4 regions of the Pseudoalteromonas rubra genome follow, and region 4 is predicted to be linked to each of the others. Evidence: predicted binding sites of a transcription regulator. Region 4 holds the regulator's gene; each other region holds the start of a gene.
The links. Region 4 encodes ArgR, which controls arginine synthesis, uptake and breakdown. Its sites were predicted from a motif close to ANTGAATANNTATTCANT; they were not measured.
Positions count from the first base shown of each region.

Region 1 (5,605 bases), 1.9 Mb from region 4:
AGGCGCTGGATTTGCTCAGGACGCATCAGCACACGTTTGGCGCAGTTGAAATCGTTAGTAACACAGCGGTTGTAAAAATCTCAGCGGTAGGGGTGGGTTTAAAGTCGCACTCTGCGAACGTCGGCACATTCTTTTCGGCGCTGGCAGCAGAGAATATTTCACCTCTGTTAGTTGCAACCTCGGAAATAAAGATTTCAGTATTAATCGATGAGCGATACCTTGAGTTGGCTGTACGTGCTCTGCATGACGCTTTTAAACTGGAAAGTGACGTTTAGGCAATAATTTTGCTTACTTTTACGGAAACTTTTCATTAAAATGACCAAGACGCGGAATCTTTTAAATTTTGGAATAACAGGAGCAAGAGAATGCTAATTCTAACTCGCCGTGTAGGCGAAACTCTAATGATAGGTGATGAAGTAACTGTAACCGTATTAGGTGTTAAAGGAAATCAAGTTCGTATTGGCGTTAACGCCCCTAAAGATGTTTCTGTACACCGTGAAGAGATCTACATGCGTATTCAGGCTGAAAAGTCTAACCCGACTACGGGTAATATGTAATACCTGATTCCCGGACAACAGCCCGGTAGAATTCGAAAAGGTAGCCACTCAGTCGTGGCTATTTTTTTTGCTCAAAATAAACTCTAAGGCTTCTGCGGAGAGGGCTTTTTTAGAGATGTACTGGTTTGTACCCGCGCGCACCAGCACTACACCCAGCTGGGTTTCTGCTACCTTATTCACCTCTGACCAGAGGATCTGATACGATTTATAAGGATTGGTTGCCGTGATCCCCTGCGCGTCAATTTGTAGTGTTATCTTGCTACCACTGGCCCGCGTCACCATTTGCCTAGCTACCCACCAGGGGCGTCGATAGTAATGCGCAATACACTCCAAAACGGCAAGTAAAATCAAAAAGTTGCCTAGGTAGGCGTTGTCCAGGCCATAGATGGAAACACAGCCTAAAACAAATAAAAATGCCACCAGGGCATACTTAGGCTTACTGACATTGCTGTAAGGCAAAGATTGATCAAAACACTCACGGAAGTAATCTTTATCCAGTGTAAACTCGCAGTGAAACACGCACATAACTCCAGTTATTTCATTTCCCCATTATACCCTGAATTGGGTAGCTTGCGCAGACTTTACGTAAACGGCAGATCGCTGCCAAAGGTGTTTGTTAACATGTCCTAAAAAACTACTTTTGGTCATACCAATTGTATGTTTCTGTTGAGGGGAAGTCTGTGGGTGAATATTTTTTATGCCACCTGCCTATTTCCGCTAAGTATCTTGACTATTTTTCATATTTATTTGGCTGTTTTCATTAAATTTTCATTTGGATTATCGTAACAGTTTGAAATCTAGTATTAATTCTTATTGGTAATACCAATTTACACGCTGGTTTACAAAGCAGTCGGGTTTGTTATGATGGTTGCATAATTATCTATAAATTGTGGCTATCTATTGTATCTGCATGATGCCACGCAAAAAAATGTTAACAACAAGGGGAGAGCAGAGATGGACATAACCGCCTTACTGGCTCAGGCAGCCAGCTTAATGCTGACCGGAATGGTCGGGGTGTTTGTATTTTTGTCTATTTTGATTGTTGCGGTGAAGGGGCTATCTAAATTTGCCGCGCCAAAAGAAGCGCAAACACAGCCCAGCTCAAGGGCAACCAGATCGCAGGCTTCAGACGCCGGAAAAATACCAGGCGAGCATCTGGCCGCGATTAGCGCAGCGATTTCGCAATACCGTAATCAGCACTTCCAATCAGAAAAATAATTCAAGGGGTCACTTATGTCACAGCTCAAACTTACAGAATTGGTACTACGCGACGCACATCAGTCGTTACTGGCCACACGTATGCGCCTGGAAGATATGTTGCCCATTGCTGAGCAATTGGATCAGGTTGGTTATTGGTCAGTCGAATCCTGGGGTGGGGCGACTTTTGATGCCTGTATTCGTTACCTGGGCGAAGATCCCTGGTATAGGATCCGCGCTTTGAAAGAAGCGATGCCAAACACCAAGCAGCAGATGCTGTTGAGGGGACAAAACCTGCTGGGCTATCGTCATTACGCTGACGATGTTGTTGAAAAGTTTGTTGAGCGTGCCCATCACAACGGTGTTGACGTGTTCCGTATCTTCGATGCGATGAATGATGTACGTAACCTGGAAACGGCTATTCGTGCTGCGATTAAGGTTGGTGCACATGCACAGGGCACTATCTCGTATACGGTAAGTCCGGTACATACCCTGGAGATGTGGTTAGCACAGGCGAAACAACTTGAGCAAATGGGATGTCATTCAATCTGTATCAAAGACATGGCAGGGCTACTGAAACCTTATGACGCAGAAGTTCTGATCCGCGAACTGAAGAACACGGTGTCTGTGCCGATTGCCATGCAATGCCACGCTACGACGGGTTTGAGCACAGCGACCTACCAAAAAGCGGTTGATGCGGGCATTGATATGCTGGATACCGCGATTTCTTCAATGAGCATGACTTATGGTCACAGTGCCACTGAAACCTTAGTGTCGATTGTGGAGGGGACTGAGCGAGACACCGGGCTGGATTTATTGCAGCTTGAGGAGATAGCGGCTTATTTCCGCGATGTCCGTAAAAAGTATGCGGCCTTTGAGGGCAGTCTTAAAGGTGTAGATGGTCGTATTTTATCGGCACAAGTACCAGGTGGTATGTTGACCAATATGGAAAATCAGCTCAAAGAGCAAGGGGCTGATGACCGTTTAGATGAGGTACTCAAGGAGATCCCATCTGTACGCCAGGATCTGGGTTATTTGCCATTGGTGACACCAACCTCTCAGATTGTTGGTACTCAGGCTGTACTGAATGTGTTGACCGGAGAGCGCTACAAGTCCATCACCAAAGAAACGGCGGGTGTACTTAAAGGTGAATATGGTAAAACACCAGCGCCGGTTGAGGCTGCGCTGCAACAGCGTGTGTTGGACGGCGCACAAGCTATCACTTGTCGCCCTGCTGATTTGATTGAGCCTGAGTTAGCTGAGCTTGAGCGTGACTTAGTTGAAAAAGCAAAAAGCCTGGATATTGCGCTGAGTGAAGCGGTGATTGATGATGTGCTGACTTATGCCTTGTTCCCACAAGTTGGTCTTAAATTCCTGCAAAATCGTGACAACCCGGCGGCATTTGAACCTAAACCCGAGTTGGTTCAGCCGACTCAACCTGCCCCTGTGCCCGCTCAGGTGAGTAAACCTCAACAAGAACGTTACAGTGTGCAAGTGGAAGGTAAGGTATATAACGTGGTGGTTGCACCTGGCGGAGAACTCAAAGAAGTTGAGGTTAAGGACAGCGAGCTAATGCCCCAGTCGGCCTCGATCAGCAGCGGTGAAACGCTGAATGCACCGCTGGCAGGTAATATTTTTAAACTGCATGCCCGACAGGGTGATGTAGTCGAGCAGGGCGATCTGGTATTGATCATGGAAGCGATGAAAATGGAGACCGAAGTGCGTGCTACGCATAGCGGTAAAATCGCTGATATCTTGGTCAACGAGGGTGATTCAGTATCGGCTGGTGATGCCATTGTAGCGCTGGCATAGGAGACAGGGTATGGATGGACTATTGAATCTATGGTCAGCCACTGGGCTGGCCAATATGACCTTACCTGCATTGGCTATGATTGCCGTCGGCTGTGGTTTGCTTTACCTGGCAATAGCAAAGCGATTTGAGCCACTCCTGTTGGTCCCGATTGGCTTTGGCGCAATCCTGACCAATATTCCGGTTGCGGGCCTGGCAGATCCGGGTGGCTTGTTATACTACGTTTACTACATCGGGATCGACAGTGGTATTTTCCCGCTCTTGATCTTCATGGGGGTCGGGGCGCTAACGGATTTTAGTGCACTGATCGCGAACCCCAGAATGCTGCTGCTGGGTGCCGCTGCACAGTTTGGTATTTTCGCTACCCTGTTTGGCGCTATATTACTTAACTACGTCCCAGGTTTTGAATTTACTCTGCAAGATGCCTCAGCGATTGCCATTATCGGGGGAGCAGATGGGCCAACTGCTATCTTCCTGGCATCAAGGCTTTCACCAGAGCTGCTGGGTGCCATTGCCGTTGCAGCATACTCTTACATGGCGCTGGTACCGATCATTCAGCCTCCGATCATGCGGTTACTGACCACAGAGGAAGAGCGTAATATTGCTATGCCCCAGCTGAGAGCGGTTTCTAAGCAGGAGAAAATCTTGTTCCCACTTGGCGTGTTGACCCTGACCTTATTATTCCTGCCGGCCGCAACACCGCTGGTTGGGATGTTTTGTCTGGGCAATCTGATGCGCGAATCTGGGGTGGTTGACCGCCTGAGTAACTCAGCGCAGAACGAAATTATCAATATCACGACGATTTTCCTGGGCCTGGCAGTGGGCTCTAAGCTTGCGGCAGATGAGTTTTTGACAGTTGAGACCATAGGGATCCTGGTGTTGGGCGCCGCCGCGTTCAGTATTGGCACAGCATCCGGAGTTTATATGGCCAAAGTTATGAATCGCTTTGCCGGTGACAGCCCAATTAACCCACTGGTTGGCGCAGCCGGGGTATCTGCGGTGCCTATGGCTGCCAGGGTCGTGAATAAAGTCGGTTTAGAAAGTAACCCACACAACTTCTTATTAATGCATGCCATGGGACCAAATGTCGCAGGGGTACTGGGAAGTGCCGTTGCTGCGGGTATCTTGCTTGCACTTGTCGGTTAGCACTCTCCAACCTGTTGCGCGAAGTACTGCTTCGCGCTTTTTTCTTTTTATACTTGTTTCTTATTTGGCAAACCCGGCACGGCTGTGGCATGGTATCGCTATCAACATAAGGAGCGCGTAGTAATGAATGTTCTGATTATTTTAGGGAGCCTGATTGTCGCTTTGCTGATCCTGATCCCACTTTTGGAGAAGTATCAAAGCCGAATGGGACTGGATAAAATGCAGAAGTACGGCAAGTATATATTGCCTCTGGTCATGGTCTCCATCGTGATCCGCTTGATTTACGGCATGGTCCAGGGGTAGAAGCGTGCGCTCAGTAGCTTGCTTACTGAGCGCGATGCTGAATTAATCAGCTTGTGACTGCAAATAGCGTTGGATGAACTCAGTGGCCCGCTGGTAGTGTGCTTCCAGGGCATCCCTTAAATGGATCAGGTCGTCACTGGTCAATTCCTCTCCTTTACAGCGTTGTTCAAACTCAGCGGCCATGTCGGCCACGCCGTGTGCACCAATGGTTTTAGATATGGACTTGAGCTGGTGACACGCTTCTATGATTTCTTCCTGGCTCATGGAGATCACGCCGCCATTGATGTCTCTGGCCAACTCACTGCTTTGTTCCAGGTACATGCGGAAAAAGCGCAGGCGCTTGTTGGCATCATGATTGACATACTTATCCAGCTGCGCCAGATCAATCGGTTCATCAGACTCTGTTTGCTGAGGTTCAGGTGCCTGCGTTGTCGCGTCTGGTTGTACTTCAGGTTCAACCTTCTCTGGCTCCGCAGTTTGTTGTGGTTCAACTGGCTCACTGCGGGACTGCGTCGGCTCAACCTGTGTTTGTGACGGCATCTCGGGTTCACTTGGGCTTACGCTGTCTATTCGTTCGCTTTGTTGTTGGCCT
Region 1 covers NZ_CP013611.1:1,721,865-1,727,469, reverse strand. Annotated here, with positions in the region: gene AT705_RS07635 (aspartate kinase) at 1-275, shown strand, start outside; gene csrA (carbon storage regulator CsrA) at 366-557, shown strand; gene AT705_RS07625 (YcxB family protein) at 606-1,082, opposite strand; gene AT705_RS07620 (OadG family protein) at 1,512-1,775, shown strand; gene oadA (sodium-extruding oxaloacetate decarboxylase subunit alpha) at 1,791-3,566, shown strand; gene AT705_RS07610 (sodium ion-translocating decarboxylase subunit beta) at 3,577-4,710, shown strand; gene AT705_RS07605 (hypothetical protein) at 4,834-5,013, shown strand; gene AT705_RS07600 (ATP-binding protein) at 5,056-5,605, opposite strand, start outside.
Region 1: the regulator ArgR is predicted to act here: its motif matches at 1,425-1,442, upstream of AT705_RS07620 (OadG family protein).

Region 2 (5,605 bases), 2.2 Mb from region 4:
ATTGCGATAAGCTAGAGTGACATCGCGATAAGTTTTATCAATGACTTTACTGTCGCACAAAGCAACCAGCGTCTCGTAAGCCAGGTATGGATAGATAGCGGTTGCACCAAACCCGAGCAATACAGCAAACTGATGTGGATCGCGCGCACTGCCCGTCTCCACGATAATGTTAGAGTCACAACGCAGATTGGTATTTACTAACCGTTGCTGTACTGCTCCGACTGCCATCGCTGCGGGTATCGGCATAGTATCTTTACTGATAGCTCGGTCGCTTAATAACAACATCACACAGCCATGCGCCGCTTTTTCCTGTGCTTCATCACAGACTCGAGCGATTGCACTTTGCAGACTTTCGGTTTGCGGATCGTAGTGCAATGAAATACGACACGCACTGTAATGGTCATCGTCAGCAGCCAACAATTGCTGAATGTCTGAATAGGTCAAAACTGGTGAATCAAACTGGAGCCGTTTAGCATGCCCGGTGGTTTCGTTAAACACATTCTGCTCACGACCAATACAGGTCGCCAGTGACATCACGTGGTTTTCACGTAACGGGTCAATTGGTGGATTGGTAACCTGTGCGAATTTTTGTCTAAAGTAGTCGTAGAGCGAACGGATCCCTTCCGACAACACAGCGAATGGCGTGTCATCTCCCATAGACCCTGTTGCTTCCTGACCATTTTGGCCCATCACCCGGATCACTTGCTCAATTTCTTCGTTGCTGTACGCAAACAACTTTTGATAAGTCAGCAAGGTATCGTCATCAAAATCCCTCTGACCCGCATCCGCCTCAGCCAGGGCTTCAAATGGTGTCAGCCGCTTCACGTTTTGCTCTAGCCAAGTTTTATATGGGTGTCTGGCTTTAAGATCTTCGTCGATTTCGTCGGATTGCCAGATCTTGCCATGCAGTGTGTCCACCACCAACAATTCACCTGGTCCAACACGGCCTTTCTCAATGACTTCATCGGGCTCGTAATCCCAAATTCCGACTTCAGAAGCCAAAGTAATAAAACCATCTTGCGTTATCACATACCGCGCAGGTCGCAGGCCATTTCTGTCCAGATTGCACGCCGCAAAACGACCATCAGACATCACGATACCTGCTGGGCCATCCCACGGCTCCATGTGCATTGAGTTAAAGTCGTAAAATGCTCTGAGCTCATCATCCATAGCACGGTTTTTTTGCCAGGCAGGCGGCACCAACATACGCATCGCGCGAAAGATATCCATGCCACCAGCCAGAAATAATTCGAGCATGTTATCCAGGCTGGAAGAGTCTGAACCGCTTTCATTGACAAACGGCGCAGCATTTTGCAAGTCTGGCAACAACGGCGAAGCAAACTTATAAGCCCGCGCTTTTGCCCACTGACGGTTGCCGGTAATGGTATTTATTTCGCCATTGTGCGCCAGATACCGGAATGGCTGCGCTAACGGCCAACGCGGTTGCGTGTTAGTTGAAAAGCGCTGGTGAAATACACAGATAGCGCTTGTCATACGGATGTCTGCCAAGTCCAGATAAAAGTTTGGCAGATCGACCGGCATCATCAGGCCTTTGTATATAGTGACAAGGCCTGACAGACTCGCTATATAAAAGTCCGGATCTGCTTCCAGGCGCTTTTCAATACGTCGTCGCGCAATATACAGTCGGCGCTCCAGGTCTTTTGGTCGCCACCCTTCCGGTGCAGACACAAACACCTGTTCAAACTGAGGTAATTGCTCGGTGGCAATAGGACCTAACATGCCTGGATCTGTCGGTACTGTCCGCCACCCTACGAGCGTTAAAGTTTCTTTTTCTAATTCTTCGTTGATGATGTCACGTGCTTGCCTGGCAAACGACGTATCCTGGTTAAGAAACACCATACCCACGGCATAGTTTTTCCCCAGATGCCAGTCATTTTCAGCCGCGATTGCTCTGAAAAAACTATCAGGCTTTTGCAGCAGCAAGCCACATCCATCTCCAGTTTTTCCATCCGCAGCTATGCCCCCACGGTGCTGCATTCTATCTAGGCCAGTAATTGCCGTACGGATCAGCTTATGGCTCGCCTGACCTTGCGTGTGTGCAATCAAGCCAAAACCACAGTTTTCTTTTTCTAATGCCGAGTCATATAACATGGACTCCTCCCCTTGCTACAACTGCCAGCCGGTAATTTCAGACGAACTACTGGCAGATAATCAAAGCTAGCCTTGATTAGTATTCGAGTCAATACAATAAAGAATAGTTATTCACATACATGAATATTTCTCATTAAAAGGTACTCAAACCACTTCTTCTCATATAAAAATATATTGAATAAAGGTAGAGAACCACAAAATGACACCGGTATCAAATCAAAAAAATAGGACAAACCGCACAAAAAAGGGGAAGTTTACGTTAACGTAACCCAACCATTATAATGAATAAATATTCACTATTCATCTTGTGAATTTGGCAACCCCTTGATTTGTACAGGACGCGCGCTTGACGCATGCGTAAACTGAGTGTTGCAAAACTTAAAGTACACCGTGAAACAAGAGAAAAGATATCAATGATAAAAGCACAAATAAGCTGATGCGGACCAAGATCAGAAAGGAGGGAAAAGAAACAAAAAAGGGGCATGCAACCAACAGTCACATGCCCCACTATGAGTTAAATCAGACTCACTCGGCTTTTTCAGCGTCGTCTTCTTTGTACTTAGCGGCAGTTTCAGCAATCAATGGCTGCAATTCGCCTTTTTGGAACATCTCGATAATGATGTCACACCCACCGATAAGCTCCCCCTCAACCCACAGCTGCGGAAAAGTCGGCCAGTTGGCATAATGAGGCAGCTCAGCACGAATGTCCGGGTTAAGCAAAATATCGACGTAAGCAAACTGTTCACCACACGCCATCAGCGCCTGAGATGCCTGCGAAGAAAAACCGCAGTTAGGTAACTTAGGTGACCCTTTCATATATAGAATGATCGGATTCTCTGCGATTTGCTGTTTAATCTTTTCAATGGTTTCCATTATTTACCTCAAAATGACGATAGCATAACTCATAACCGCACCCGCTTTGTCGGGCACTGCCTGTCAGCCGTTACTCTGCCCGTACAAAATAAATGCAATCTGAGCCATTCATTTTACAAGTCTTGGCTATTGCCATTGCTGTTTGCCAAAACTTGAGTAAAATACTCAGGAATTATAGTATCACTATATGCCGTCAAATCGTATAGAAATGTAAGCTAAGAAAGATATTGCTTTTATTTGCTTTGACAATTAAACAACGAAATGGAGATTAACATGGCTTTTGAACTACCGTCACTTCCGTATGCTATCAACGCGCTTGAGCCGCATATTTCTCAGGAAACGCTTGAGTTCCACCACGGTAAACACCACAACACGTACGTTGTAAAACTGAACGGCCTTATCCAGGGCACAGACCTTGAGAACAAATCTTTAGAAGAAATCGTATGTAACTCAGAAGGTGGTGTATTCAACAACGCGGCACAGATCTGGAACCACACTTTCTACTGGCACAGCCTTGCACCAAATGCAGGTGGTGAGCCTACTGGTAAAGTCGCTGAGCTTATCAATGCAAAGTGGGGCTCTTTCGCAGCATTCCAGGAAGCATTCAATGATAAAGCTGTTAACAACTTCGGTTCTAGCTGGACTTGGTTGGTACAACTTGCTGACGGTTCTTTGGATATCGTTAATACATCTAACGCAGCGACTCCGTTAACAGAAGCAGGCGTAACGCCAATCATCACTGTAGACCTGTGGGAACACGCTTACTACATTGACTACCGTAACGTTCGTCCAGACTACCTGAAAGGTTTCTGGGCACTGGTTAACTGGGATTTCGCAAACGCAAACCTTGCTTAATTCTGAGATAACGCAAAAAGGCGCGTTTTAGCGCCTTTTTTGTTGCCCTTTATATCTGATTGCCATCACTTATCACCGCCCCGTTATCCCAATAAATAATACTTCAATTCCATCACCTGCGATCTAATCCGCATAGGCCATTTCCGTTATAAGCTGCTGACACCAAATCAGGGACTGACAAACATCTTCAACCCGGCCAATCGGCACAAAGATACCTGCCTTACTATCCTAATTAGACCATTTATATGAAATCTGTAAGTAAAAGCTCCTTAAAGTCAATTGGCACCCACATTCCGCACTAATGCATTGAGCTGAATAGACATTAAATTACTGGAATTTTTAGGCAATTTTTAAATAACCCGACTAAGCTTTAAGTAGCCTTGCATTAAGAGACCGCATCATCAACAGGTTATTGGAGTTCATTATGAGTATATTTGAGCACTACCAGTCCAGATACGAAGCGTCCCAAGAAGAAGAGTTCACGATTGCGGAATATTTGGAAATATGTAAAGAAGATAAAGCTGCATATGCGAGCGCCCCTGAGCGCCTGCTAATGGCAATTGGTGAACCTGAAATGGTTGATACTTCGACAGATGCGCGGCTCAGCCGCCTGTTCTCAAATCGCGTGATCGCGCGCTACCCAGCTTTCCATGAGTTTTATGGCATGGAAGACGCCATTGAACAGATCGTTTCTTACCTAAAACACGCCGCACAAGGCCTGGAAGAGTACAAGCAAGTACTTTACTTACTCGGCCCGGTCGGTGGGGGTAAGTCTTCGATTGCCGAGAAGCTCAAATACCTGATGCAACAGGTGCCCATTTATGCAATTAAAGGCTCTCCGGTCAACGACCACCCGTTGAGCTTGTTTAATCCGCTCGAAGACGGTGAGTTACTCAACAAAGAGTACGGCATTAACAGTCGTTATTTACGCACCGTGATGTCCCCCTGGGCGACCAAGAGATTGCATGAATTTAACGGCGACATTTCTAAATTTAGAGTGGTAAAACGCTATCCCTCTATCTTAGACCAGACAGCCATCGCGAAAACTGAACCTGGCGATGAAAACAATCAGGACATTTCCGCATTGGTTGGTAAAGTCGATATTCGGAAATTGGAGCATTACGCTCAAAATGATCCGGATGCATACTCTTATTCAGGCGCACTGTGTTTAGCGAATCAGGGCTTAATGGAATTTGTGGAAATGTTTAAAGCCCCCATTAAAGTGCTACATCCATTGCTCACCGCGACGCAGGAAGGTAATTATAACGGCACAGAGGGTATCTCTGCTCTGCCCTTTAACGGGATCATATTGGCGCACTCCAACGAGTCCGAATGGCAATCATTCAAAAATAATAAAAACAATGAAGCGTTTCTGGATCGGGTCTTTATCGTTAAAGTGCCGTACTGCTTGCGTGTTTCAGAAGAAGTTAAGATTTACAAAAAGCTCATTGAAAACAGCGAACTTAAAACTGCACCTTGTGCACCAGGTACGCTTGAAACCTTGGCTAAGTTTTCGACTCTGTCGCGTATCAATGAGCCTGAAAATTCCAGTATCTACTCTAAGATGCGTGTTTATGACGGTGAGAGCCTCAAAGACACAGATCCAAAAGCGAAGTCTTATCAGGAGTATCGAGACTACGCCGGAGTCGACGAAGGTATGACTGGCCTGTCTACGCGCTTTGCATTCAAGATATTGTCTCGCGTATTTAACTTTGACCATGCAGAGGTTGCTGCAAACCCTGTACACTTATTCTATGTACTGGAA
Region 2 covers NZ_CP013611.1:1,298,950-1,304,554, forward strand. Annotated here, with positions in the region: gene gltB (glutamate synthase large subunit) at 1-2,112, opposite strand, end outside; gene AT705_RS05800 (Grx4 family monothiol glutaredoxin) at 2,638-2,985, opposite strand; gene AT705_RS05805 (Fe-Mn family superoxide dismutase) at 3,259-3,840, shown strand; gene AT705_RS05810 (PrkA family serine protein kinase) at 4,265-5,605, shown strand, end outside.
Region 2: the regulator ArgR is predicted to act here: its motif matches at 2,393-2,410, upstream of gltB (glutamate synthase large subunit).

Region 3 (5,605 bases), 330 kb from region 4:
CCTTCGTACACCGCACCACTTTGCAAAGTCGGATAAATATACTCGCTGACCAGTTCAGCTTTCAGATCAACGATATGACACTCGCTGGCGCCCGATGCCAGGGCTTTCTCTTCTACGCCCTGAAGCTCCTCGTCACCCTGGCCCACATCGGCCACAAACGCGACCACTTCACAGCCATAGTTTTCTTTTAACCAAGGCACAATTGCTGAAGTATCCAAACCACCGGAGTAAGCCAGCACTACTTTTTTAATGTTTTTCATAATATTTACCTTAATACTTAATTCGATTGGTTCAGACGATCTGTTTGTTCATGAGCGCGAGTAACAGGGCGTTTTGTGCGTGCATACGGTTTTCGGCCTGTTGCAGGATCCGTGCTTTAGGCCCGTCCATCACCTCAGATGTGATCTCATAACCACGATGAGCAGGCTGACAGTGTAGTACCGTGCTAGCCCCGGTCTGGTCGAACAATGTTTGATTGAGCTGATACGGCATAAAAGTCGCTTTCGCCTGCTCCAGTGAGGTGTCACTACCCATAGATACCCAGGTATCTGTGTACAAAGCATTGGCACCTGCTGCGGCTTCGATACGATCGCTGATCAGCACTGATGCGCCGTTTACGGCCGCAATTTGCTCTGCCTGCTTAACAATCTGGGCATCAGGAGAATGTCCTTTAGGACAAACCGCAACAAAGTCGGCCCCCAGAGTCGCGGCCAGCAACAATAAAGACTGACAGACATTATTGCCTTCGCCCAGGTAAGCCAATTTGATCTGACTGACATCACCAAATACCTCCTGCAACGTCAAAAAGTCAGCCAACGCCTGACAAGGGTGATATAAATCACAGAGACTGTTCACCACCGGAATATCAGAATATTCAGCCAGCACCTCTAAAGTGTGGTGTGAAGAAACCCGAGCGACCAACGCATCTGCCCAGGTGGCGATATTCAATGCAAAATCCTGCACCGATTCACGGCTGCCCATGGCACCGTTTTGCTGATCCAAATAAACCGCGTGCCCTCCGAGTTTGTTGATCCCAATATCAAATGACAAACGGGTTCTGAGGCTGGGTTTTTCAAATAGCGTGACCACAGATTTACCCGCCAGTGCGTGGGCAAATTCCTGCGGTTGTTGTTTGATGTCACTTGCAAGCGCAAGCAGTTTCAGGATCTGGCTTTTATCAAACTCCAGACCAGTAATAAAGTGACTCGACATAAGGCTTCCTACGGTAGAATATGGGTTCCGACGTGCTGCCCCTCAATCAGGGCAAGCAGGTTATCTGGCTTCTGCCAGCTTGAGATATACACCCCACGTCGTAAATGTCGGGCAGCGTGAAGACTGGTCTTAACTTTGACCTCCATCCCGCCCACAATCACCTTCTGTGCTATTAGTTGTTCAATCTGGTCACTATTGAGTTGCGCTAATGGCTGACCTGCGCCGTCCAGCACAGCTTCAACATCCGTCATAAAAATCAGCTCACCACCGAGCTGATGTGCCAGCGCTGCCGCTGCTTCATCCGCATTGACATTAAACAACGCGCCGTCTGCACCAATGCCAATCGAGCTGATTAAGGGAATTCTTCCTGCTGCGAGTAGTTCAGGGACCAGGCTTTCGTGAGCTGCTTCACAGGTGCCAACCTGCCCCAGCGCCTTGAGTTTCTGCGTAGTCAGCAGGCCAGCTTCGTATAAACTGATCCCAACCGGCATCAGACCCGCAGTAATTGCCTGTGCCATCAACTGTTTGTTTGCGCACCCAGCTAGTGCACCGACTATGTATGGCATCTGCTCTTTAGGGCTGATCCGCAGCCCCTGATGTTTAGCGGTCGCAAACCCGGCATCACTGAGCCAGCTATCCACTAGCGCCCCACCGCCATGTACCACCACAAAGTTATCTGGACGACCTTGCTGAGCCAGTGATTTAAGCGCAATAAACAAATCATGCGCGGCGTGATCTGAATTCAGCACAGCACCACCGAGTTTGATCACCCAGGTTTTTTTATTTGTCATGAATTACCCCATCAACCCTTGTTCATGCGGATACTGACTGGCCAGATTCATACATTGCAGCGCCTGTCCTGCCGCACCTTTCAATAAATTATCAATGGCCACTGTGACAATCAGTTGCTGCCCCTGTTGCTGCCAGCCAATATCGACAAAAGCCCGGTTTGCCACGCCTTTAATTGAAGGCAGTGCAGCACCCTTAAGCCGGATCAGTGGCTCGTCTGCCAGCACCTGATAAGCCTGAGCCACCTGATGGTCAGATACTCCCGGTTTAAGCGAAACATAAATGGTTTCGAGGATCCCACGGGGGAAGTTTCCCAGGTGGGGTGTAAACAACACCGGATGCGCAAGGTAGCGCTCGATTTCAGGCGTATGTCTGTGATTAAACAACCCATAAGGCGTCAACGAAACTTCACAAAAATGTGTTGTGAGGCTGGCTTTACGCCCGGCCCCCGTGACGCCTGACACCGCATTAATGATGATGGTGTCATCGCTCAGTAAGTCTGCCTGTTTGAGGGGTTTCAGCGCATTCAATGCAGCGGTTGGATAACAGCCGGGCACCGCCACCAGCTGTGCCTCGCTCAAAGCGTCACCGTACCACTCCACCAGACCATATTGTGCTTTATCGAGCCACTGCGAATAAGGGTGGCTAAAGCCATAATACTGTTCGTAATCAGCGCTGCTTTTAAGTCGATAAGCCCCGGAGAGGTCGAAGACCTTTTTACCCATGGCCAGGAAAGTCTGGGCAAGCTCAACGCTCACCTTGTGATCGGTACAAAGGCAGACATAGTCGACATCACTGTCGGCTATGCCTGCAAACGTCTCATCCGTCAAAGGGAGCAGGGAGACATCAAGTAAACCTGTATGTTCAGGATATAACTCACTCAGATACTTCCCTTTATCTAAACTCTGTGCGGACACATAACAGCCACTGAGGTGCAAACCCGGATGACGGGCCACCAAACTGGCCAACTCTGCGCCGCTATATCCGCTGGCGCCAACAATTGCTACGTTAAACATCGATAACTCTTATAAATTAGTAAACACAAAGACCATGTAAATCTGCTATTGATGATGTTATCGTCGCATTGTTGCACCCTCTATATTTATGCTAAAAAAATGAATTGATATTCACCTTACATACATATAGATTTTTATGCAACAGGTTTGAATAAATATTTTAGGATAAATAAATGCCACTACCCGACTTTAGAACCATGTACAGCGAGCTCATCGCCCGCCCCTCTGTCAGTGCGCTCGATCCCAGCCTCAATCAAAGTAACCGCGCAGTCATTGAACTGCTTGCACACTGGTGTGAACAACTGGGCTTTAGCACCGAAATCACCGAGCTACACAGCGCTCCCGGTAAATTCAATCTACTCGCCCGCAAGTGTCCACCCGGTTTGGCGGAGCAAACTGGGGGGCTGATGCTGGCCGGACACACAGATACCGTGCCCTTTGACGACAGTCGCTGGAATTTTGATCCTTTCCAGCTTAGTGAAAAAGACAACCGCTTATATGGCTTAGGCAGCATTGATATGAAGGGCTTTTTTGCTTTTGTGTTGAAAGCACTAGAGGAGTTGCAAGAAGCACAACAAAGTGCCCCGGTGATGATCCTGGCAACTGCAGATGAAGAGATCACCATGGCAGGTGCACAAGAAATCGCACGCCACGGCAACCTAAAACCAGCACGCTGTATCATTGGCGAACCAACCGATATGGTGCCGGTTTATACGCACAAAGGACACATGTCTTCAGCCATTCGGATCACTGGCCGCTCTGGTCATAGTTCCGACCCGGATCGTGGTCTCAATGCCATTGAAGTCATGCAGCAAGTAATTGCTAATCTGTTACAGTTAAAAGAAGATTTAAAGAATAAATATTCACTCTCTGATTTCATCATTCCCTACCCGACCTTGAATTTAGGTCATATTCATGGGGGTGACAATGCCAACCGCATTTGCGGCTGTTGCGAGCTACATATCGACCTGCGTCCACTGCCCGGACTCAGCATTACCGAGCTACAGGCCTTGTTAATGCAGGCTGTTGCGCCCATCAATAAGCGCTATCCAGACAGCGTATCAGTCATAGACTTGCATGATCCCATTCCCGCGTTTCATGGCACCCGGGATTGCGCACTGGTGAAACTGGCTGAAAAAATTTCAGGTCAACAGGCCGTTGCCGTGAACTATTGTACGGAAGCGCCGTTCTTACAGCAGCTTGGATGCGAAACCATTGTTATGGGGCCGGGCTCCATTGCTCAAGCACATCAGCCAGATGAATATCTCGCGATGGAAAAAATCAAACCCAGTCAGCAGATCCTGACTGAGCTGATCAAGCAGCAGTGTTTTACCTGTTCAGCATAGCGCAGTGTAATAACATGTAATTGAAAGACGCCTCCTCAACGACTATACCTGAACAGATGTAATACATAGTCGGTATCAGCCTGTCGAGATACAACCCGTCAATCGTATCTCGACAGACTTTTACCTGTAAAGGTGTGCCGTTTGCTTTATAGCAGCGGCTCACCCCGGCCGTTCGGGGCCATCGACTGTCAGCACAGGACACCGCAGTATTGGTCTACTGACAAGGAAGGGGGCAAAAGATGTGCAATCTACTCTCTTATCATCACAATCCAGCTAGCATCTGCTATGTGTTTAGCCGTGTTCGTCTCGGCTGGCATATGGCTGCCAGTTATGTTTGTCTCCTTCCTCTGATGCGTGCCGCTCGCAGATTTTTCTCACTACACTATCAGGGGCAAACTTATGTACAGACTGAGCGACTTTTATCGCCTCAGTGCCGCACTAACTGGCTACGAAGAAGTCGAGTTACAAGGCACAGGCGTCGGCTCTGTTTACTGTCAGACACTCAGTAAATGGGTCCGCCAGGACGTCATTGAGGCACTTTACGCTCAGGCAGAGCAGATTGGTGCACTCGACAATGATGCCAGTCAGGCACGCTTTTACGACCAGATCTGGAATAGCGCCAAACTCGGGCCCGTTGCCAGAAACATTATCAAAATGTGGTACCTCTCCATCTGGTATCAGCTGCCAGCTGATTGGAATGCCCTCTATGGGGTCGACGATTTCAGCGCCGATAAACAACCCGTTGAAGACTATGTGATCTCAAGCAATGCCTATATTCAGGGCCTGGTCTGGAATGCACTGGGCAGTCACCCTATGGGTGCTAAACAGCCTGGATATGGTACCTGGGCCTTCCCCGGAGACACAGCAAAAACACACAACCTGGATTAAGGAGCCACACATGACACATCATCATAACGACTACGACGTTGTCATCGTCGGTGCCGGTATTGCAGGTGCCATTATGGCTAAACAACTGGGTGAACAAGGCAAACACGTGTTGGTCCTGGAAGCCGGTACAGGCACTGACGGACGTTTCTTCGATCAGGGTAAAGAACAGGGTTATGAATCCTACATGGAGCGCTTTTTTACTGCCATGGCTAAGATCCCCAATGCGCCCTATCCCAATAACCCCAATGCCCCTCAACCCTTAGTGACAGATATTCAGAAGCCACCGCTCGATAAACCCGTTAGCGACCATGGGTATTTTGTCCAGTATGGCCCGGATCCCTTTGCCAGCACCTA
Region 3 covers NZ_CP013611.1:3,311,797-3,317,401, reverse strand. Annotated here, with positions in the region: gene AT705_RS14455 (argininosuccinate synthase) at 1-260, opposite strand, end outside; gene AT705_RS14450 (ornithine carbamoyltransferase) at 292-1,212, opposite strand; gene argB (acetylglutamate kinase) at 1,221-2,003, opposite strand; gene argC (N-acetyl-gamma-glutamyl-phosphate reductase) at 2,007-3,017, opposite strand; gene argE (acetylornithine deacetylase) at 3,191-4,363, shown strand; gene AT705_RS14430 (hypothetical protein) at 4,763-5,251, shown strand; gene AT705_RS14425 (GMC family oxidoreductase) at 5,262-5,605, shown strand, end outside.
Region 3: the regulator ArgR is predicted to act here: its motif matches at 3,116-3,133, upstream of argC (N-acetyl-gamma-glutamyl-phosphate reductase).

Region 4 (5,605 bases):
GATGGCAGTGGTTTTGAGCCAGGGCTGTTATTAAGCGGTACCTTGTTCGCGATGATTTTTGCTTATGTGGTGCGCTTTTATGCCATCGCACATGGCGCGGTTGAGTCCAGCTTTGTACGGATAAGCCCAAGTATCGACATGGCCAGTCTGTCACTCGGTAAAGGGCGCTTTCAGACCCTGACTCAGGTTCATATGCCCCTGCTCAAGCGAGGCTTGCTGACGGCTGGCTTACTGGTTTTTATCGAATGCATGAAAGAACTGCCCGCGGCGCTGTTATTGCGTCCCTTTAATTTTGAGACCCTGGCCACTCATGTTTATCAGTACGTCAGTGATGAGCAGTTGGAGCTGGCTTCGATTTCAGCGCTGTTTATCGTCCTGGTCGGACTTATCCCGTTATATTGGGTCAACCGCTCAATGGAGCAACACAACTAATGCCAAGTTTAGAAATTCAATCGTTAAACTATCACTATGACGGCCATCCTGTGATCCAGCAGCTTGATTTAACCGTGGCTGAAAATGAAATAGTGTGTTTGCTTGGCGCCAGTGGCTGCGGCAAAACCACGACCCTAAAAGCGATTGCTGGCCTGTTGCACCCTCAACAGGGTGAAATCCGCATTAATGGTAAAAGTGTCAGCAGTGAGCGGCACTTTGTTGCTCCTCAACATCGAAATATCGGTATGATGTTTCAGGACTATGCATTATTTCCTCACCTGACAGTGGCACAGAATATTGCCTTTGGCCTGAATAAATTGAGTAAGGCAGAACGCCAGAAGCGTGTGGCTCACATGTTAGAGCTGGTGCACCTTGAAGGCTATGCAGAGCGTTTTCCTCATGAGTTGTCTGGTGGTCAGCAGCAGCGTGTGGCCATTGCCAGAGCGCTGGCATATCACCCTAACTTGTTACTGCTGGATGAACCCTTTTCTAATATTGACGCCCAGGTGCGCTTTCAGCTGATCAAAGATATTCGCGATATTATTAAGGACCAGCAGGTATCCGCTATCTTCGTCAGCCACTCTAAAGATGAAGCGTTTGCTTTTGCCGATCGGCTTGCCATCATGCACCAGGGGCAGATCGCCCAGTTGGGCACACCTAAAGAACTCTTTCAGCATCCGAGCAGTCGCCAGGTTGCTGAGTTTTTAGGGCAGGGAGCATACGTTTCGGCACAGCGTCACAACGGTGCGCAGGTCGAAACCGCGTTTGGTTCGGTAGAGTCTCTGATTGATATTGAGAGCCCGGCCCGGGAGGGGCAGATTTACCTGAGGCCTAGCCATATTGAGTTGTTTAATACCGAGCAGGGACAAGTTGATGTGGCGCAACACCGCTTTGTCGGCACCGAGTATTTATATGCCATCGAGCTGGAAGGTCAGATGCTGGAGGTCGCTATGCCGTCAGATAAACCGCTGGATCTGAGCCGGCCGGTAAGTTTGAAAATTAAGCCCCATGCGATAAACTTCTTTTCTTAATGCATAACAATTCGTTACATTAGCTTATAGCAATTTAGGTAAGTGCGAAGGGTTGGGCGGTGAAAGGAAGTGGCCAAGAAGCTACGGATACAACCGCACCGTTCAGGTTCAGTATGGTTGGCGAACATAGCAATCAGCACTTATACACAACCACTATGAGGGGTTAAATCAGCCGCGGACTATGTAAAAAATTTCTCATTCAGAGCAATAATGACAATTTTTTGCCTGGTTATCACCGAGGTTTTTCCGTCTCAAGACGAGCTACTTAACTATGCGGATTGATATTATGTCAGATTTTCGCGTGTTGATATAATGATAGGATGGGGTGATGGCGCAAGCACAATCAGGGGTATGTGCTGAGGCAAACCTGCATGGTTTGCACTTATTTTTTAATGTACTGGATGGTCAGGATGAGGTCGTGCGCTCGGCACTCAGTCAGGCAGGCAGACTACAGGACGAACTCAGCGACCGCTTTTCAGAGGCCATGCTCAGCAGCTTTGTGGCTGTGGGGGCGCAATATTGGCCACATATTTATCCCGAGTTCATTCCCCCTCAATTGAAAGGTTTTCCTCTGATAAAAAGCAGTGAGCATTTGTGCCACAGCCAGCCTTTTGATTTGCTTTATGTGATCCGCTCAGATCGGGAAGATGTGAATCATCTGTTTGCCCAGAGTGTGTTGCACATGCTGTCCGGGTGCGTTGAACTGGTTGCACAGGTACGCGCTTTTCGTTTTCTCGATGGACGTGACTTCAATGGATTTGTTTATGGCGCCGATATACCTCATGGTCGTTTTAAACGTCAGGTGGCCTTAGTCAGCAACTCTGGGGGGCTGGATGATCAGGGCAGTTATATCCATATTCTGCGGACTCAGTTCGACCTGGCACGCTGGCAGGCGTTACCTTTGTTAGATCAGGAACAACTGATGGGGCGCACCCGGCTGGACAACGAGTTGATTGACGATGCACCGCCCTACAATCACGCTCGCCTCAATGAGATTAAAGACAACGAAGGAAAGCCTTTGTTGTTGAATCAGAGTATGCCCTATGGGGATGTTTATGAGCAGGGGAGCCTGTGGCTCAGTTGCGCTGCGAAAGGTAATGCGTTTGAGCAGCTGTTACATAGTCGCTTTGGCTTGTCTGGTGATGGGGATTATGATCCGTTACTGGACTATTCACAAGGCGATATGGGGGCTGCATTTTTTGCGCCATCGCTGCAGTTCTTGCAACAAATGGCGCAGTCGTAATCGCTATCAGACGTTATCAAACAGCGTTTTGACCCGTTCCAGTGTCGCGTCGATCTCAGACACTTTGGCGGGGGCAATAAAAATGGTGTCATCACCGGCGATGGTCCCTAACACACCATCCGCAGATCCTAAAGAATCCAGTAAGCGCGCAATCAGCTGAGCGGCGCCCGGGCTGGTGCGTATGATGATCATCATCTCGTTGTGCACTATGTCAATGACCAGCTGACGTAACGGGCTTTTTGCTGTTGGTACACCCATCTCAGCAGGCAAACAATATACCATTTCCTGTTTGGCATTACGGGTCCGGACGGCACCGAACTTACTAAGCATACGAGAGACTTTACTTTGGCTGATATTGTCAAACCCCTGATCTTTTAGGGCATCGACGATTTCACCTTGAGAACCAAAATTTTCTTCTTTTAACAGGGCCTTAAAGGCTTTAACGAGGGCTTCTTGTTTTTCCTGCGGCTGCATATTCAATACTTCTTTGTGACTCGACTGTTAGGATTTTACACAAAACCAGTCTGTTACCCAAATTTCAGGACAAGAAGATTCTTCAAGCGGTGAAGATTATCTTTATTAGAAACGCATGGCATGCGTAAACCATTAGTAGCAGAATTTGTCGCGAACTTTACAACTATAGTCGAAAAAAAGACGAAAATTGCGCGTATAAATTTGTTTTTGGCGGCGCTTTTCATTATCTTTACAGCACATTTAATTCCACCTTCAAATTATGGAGAATTCCAATGAAAGTTGCTGTATTAGGTGCCGCTGGCGGTATCGGTCAAGCATTGTCTCTTTTGCTTAAAAACGGTTTGCCTGCTGGTTCTGAGCTTGCGCTATACGACGTAGCGCCAGTAGTACCTGGCGTAGCGGTTGATCTGTCTCACATCCCAACAGCGGTAAAAGTCGCTGGTTTTGGTAAAGACGACCTGGATGCAGCGCTGGTTGATGCAGACATCGTATTGATCCCTGCAGGTATGCCACGTAAGCCAGGTATGGATCGTGCTGATCTGTTCAATGTAAACGCGGGCATCATCAAGACTCTGTCTGAAGGCATCGTTAAAAACTGTCCTAAAGCCCTGGTTGGTGTGATCACTAACCCTGTGAATGGCACTGTGCCAATCGTTGCTGAAGTATTCAAAAAAGCGGGTACTTACGATCCAGCTCGCGTTTTCGGTGTAACAACACTGGACGTGATCCGTGCAGAGACTTTCATCGCTGAGCTGAAAGGCCTGAACGTAAACGACGTTAAAGTACCTGTGATCGGTGGTCACTCAGGTACAACTATCTTGCCTCTGCTTTCTCAGGTTGAGGGTGTTGAGTTCTCTGATGAAGAAGTCGCTGCGCTGACTAAACGTATCCAGAATGCGGGTACTGAAGTGGTTGAAGCGAAGGCGGGTGGCGGCTCTGCAACTCTGTCTATGGGCGCAGCGGCAGCGCGTTTCTGCTTCTCACTGGTTAAAGGTCTGCAAGATGAGAACGTGGTTGAATACGCTTACGTTGAAGGCAACACTGGCGATGCGACTTTCTTCGCACAACCAGTTCGTCTTGGTAAAAATGGCGTAGAAGAGCTACTTCCTTACGGCGAGCTGAGCGCGTTTGAGCAACAAGCAAAAGACGACATGCTTGCGACTCTTGAAAAAGACATCAAAGAAGGTGTTGATTTCATGGCATAATTGCCACATTGCAGTGCAATAAATACTAAAAAAGCCTGTCTTGTGACAGGCTTTTTTGTGTCTGCGGTAGTTGCAGTTTATTAGTGCAGGATCCGGGCGCGGATAGTACCTTCTACAGCGCTTAGCTCTTTTAATGCCACTTCAGAGTGGTCGCTGTCAACATCGATGACCACGTAGCCAATGCTGTCATCCGTTTGCAGATATTGCGCAGCAATGTTGATGCCATGTTGTGCAAACGCCTGGTTAATTTGTGTCAGGACGCCAGGGCGGTTCTCATGCACATGGAGCAGACGACTGCGGTTTGATAGCTCAGGCAGTGACACTTCCGGGAAGTTGACTGCGGTGACGGTAGAGCCATTGTCTGAGTACTTAGTGAGTTTACCCGCGACTTCAATACCAATGTTTTCCTGTGCTTCCTGAGTAGAGCCACCGACATGCGGCGTTAAGATCACGTTGTCAAATTGACGCAGTGGAGAGATAAACTCTTCATCATTAGACTTGGGCTCGACCGGGAATACGTCGATAGCAGCACCAGACAGTTTACCGGCGCTGAGTGCTTCGGCCAGAGCATCGATGTCTACCACTGTGCCGCGAGATGCATTGATCAAAATTGCGCCTTGCTTCATCACTTCCAGCTCGGCCATGCCAATCAGGTTTTTAGTTTGTGGCGTTTCAGGGACATGCAGGCTAACTACATCGGCACGTTGAAGTAGCTGAGTTAAGCTCTGCACCTGTTGTGCATTACCTAACGTCAGTTTATCTTCAATGTCATAAAATTCGACCTTCATGCCGATATTCTCAGCCATGATCCCCAACTGAGTACCTATGTGACCATATCCTATGATCCCCAGCGTTTTTCCGCGGGCTTCAAAAGAGCCGATAGCCGACTTGTACCATTCACCTCGGTGTGCCATGGCGTTGCGTTTTGGAATGCCACGTAATAGAAGTAATATCTCACCCAGAACCAGTTCCGCCACTGAACGAGTATTTGAAAATGGGGCATTAAAGACGGCAATGCCACGCTTTTTGGCTGCGCTTAGATCGACCTGATTAGTGCCAATACAAAAGCAGCCAATCGCGACCAGCTTTTCAGCTGCTTCCAGCACCGTCTCATTAAGGTGAGTGCGTGAGCGGATCCCCACAAAGTGGACATTCTTGATCCGCTCAATCAGTTCATTTTCAGGCAGCGATGTCTTCACGTACTCGATATTGCTATAACC
Region 4 covers NZ_CP013611.1:3,640,621-3,646,225, forward strand. Annotated here, with positions in the region: gene AT705_RS15785 (ABC transporter permease) at 1-432, shown strand, start outside; gene AT705_RS15790 (ABC transporter ATP-binding protein) at 432-1,463, shown strand; gene AT705_RS15795 (Dyp-type peroxidase) at 1,792-2,706, shown strand; gene argR (transcriptional regulator ArgR) at 2,713-3,180, opposite strand; gene mdh (malate dehydrogenase) at 3,453-4,385, shown strand; gene serA (phosphoglycerate dehydrogenase) at 4,466-5,605, opposite strand, start outside.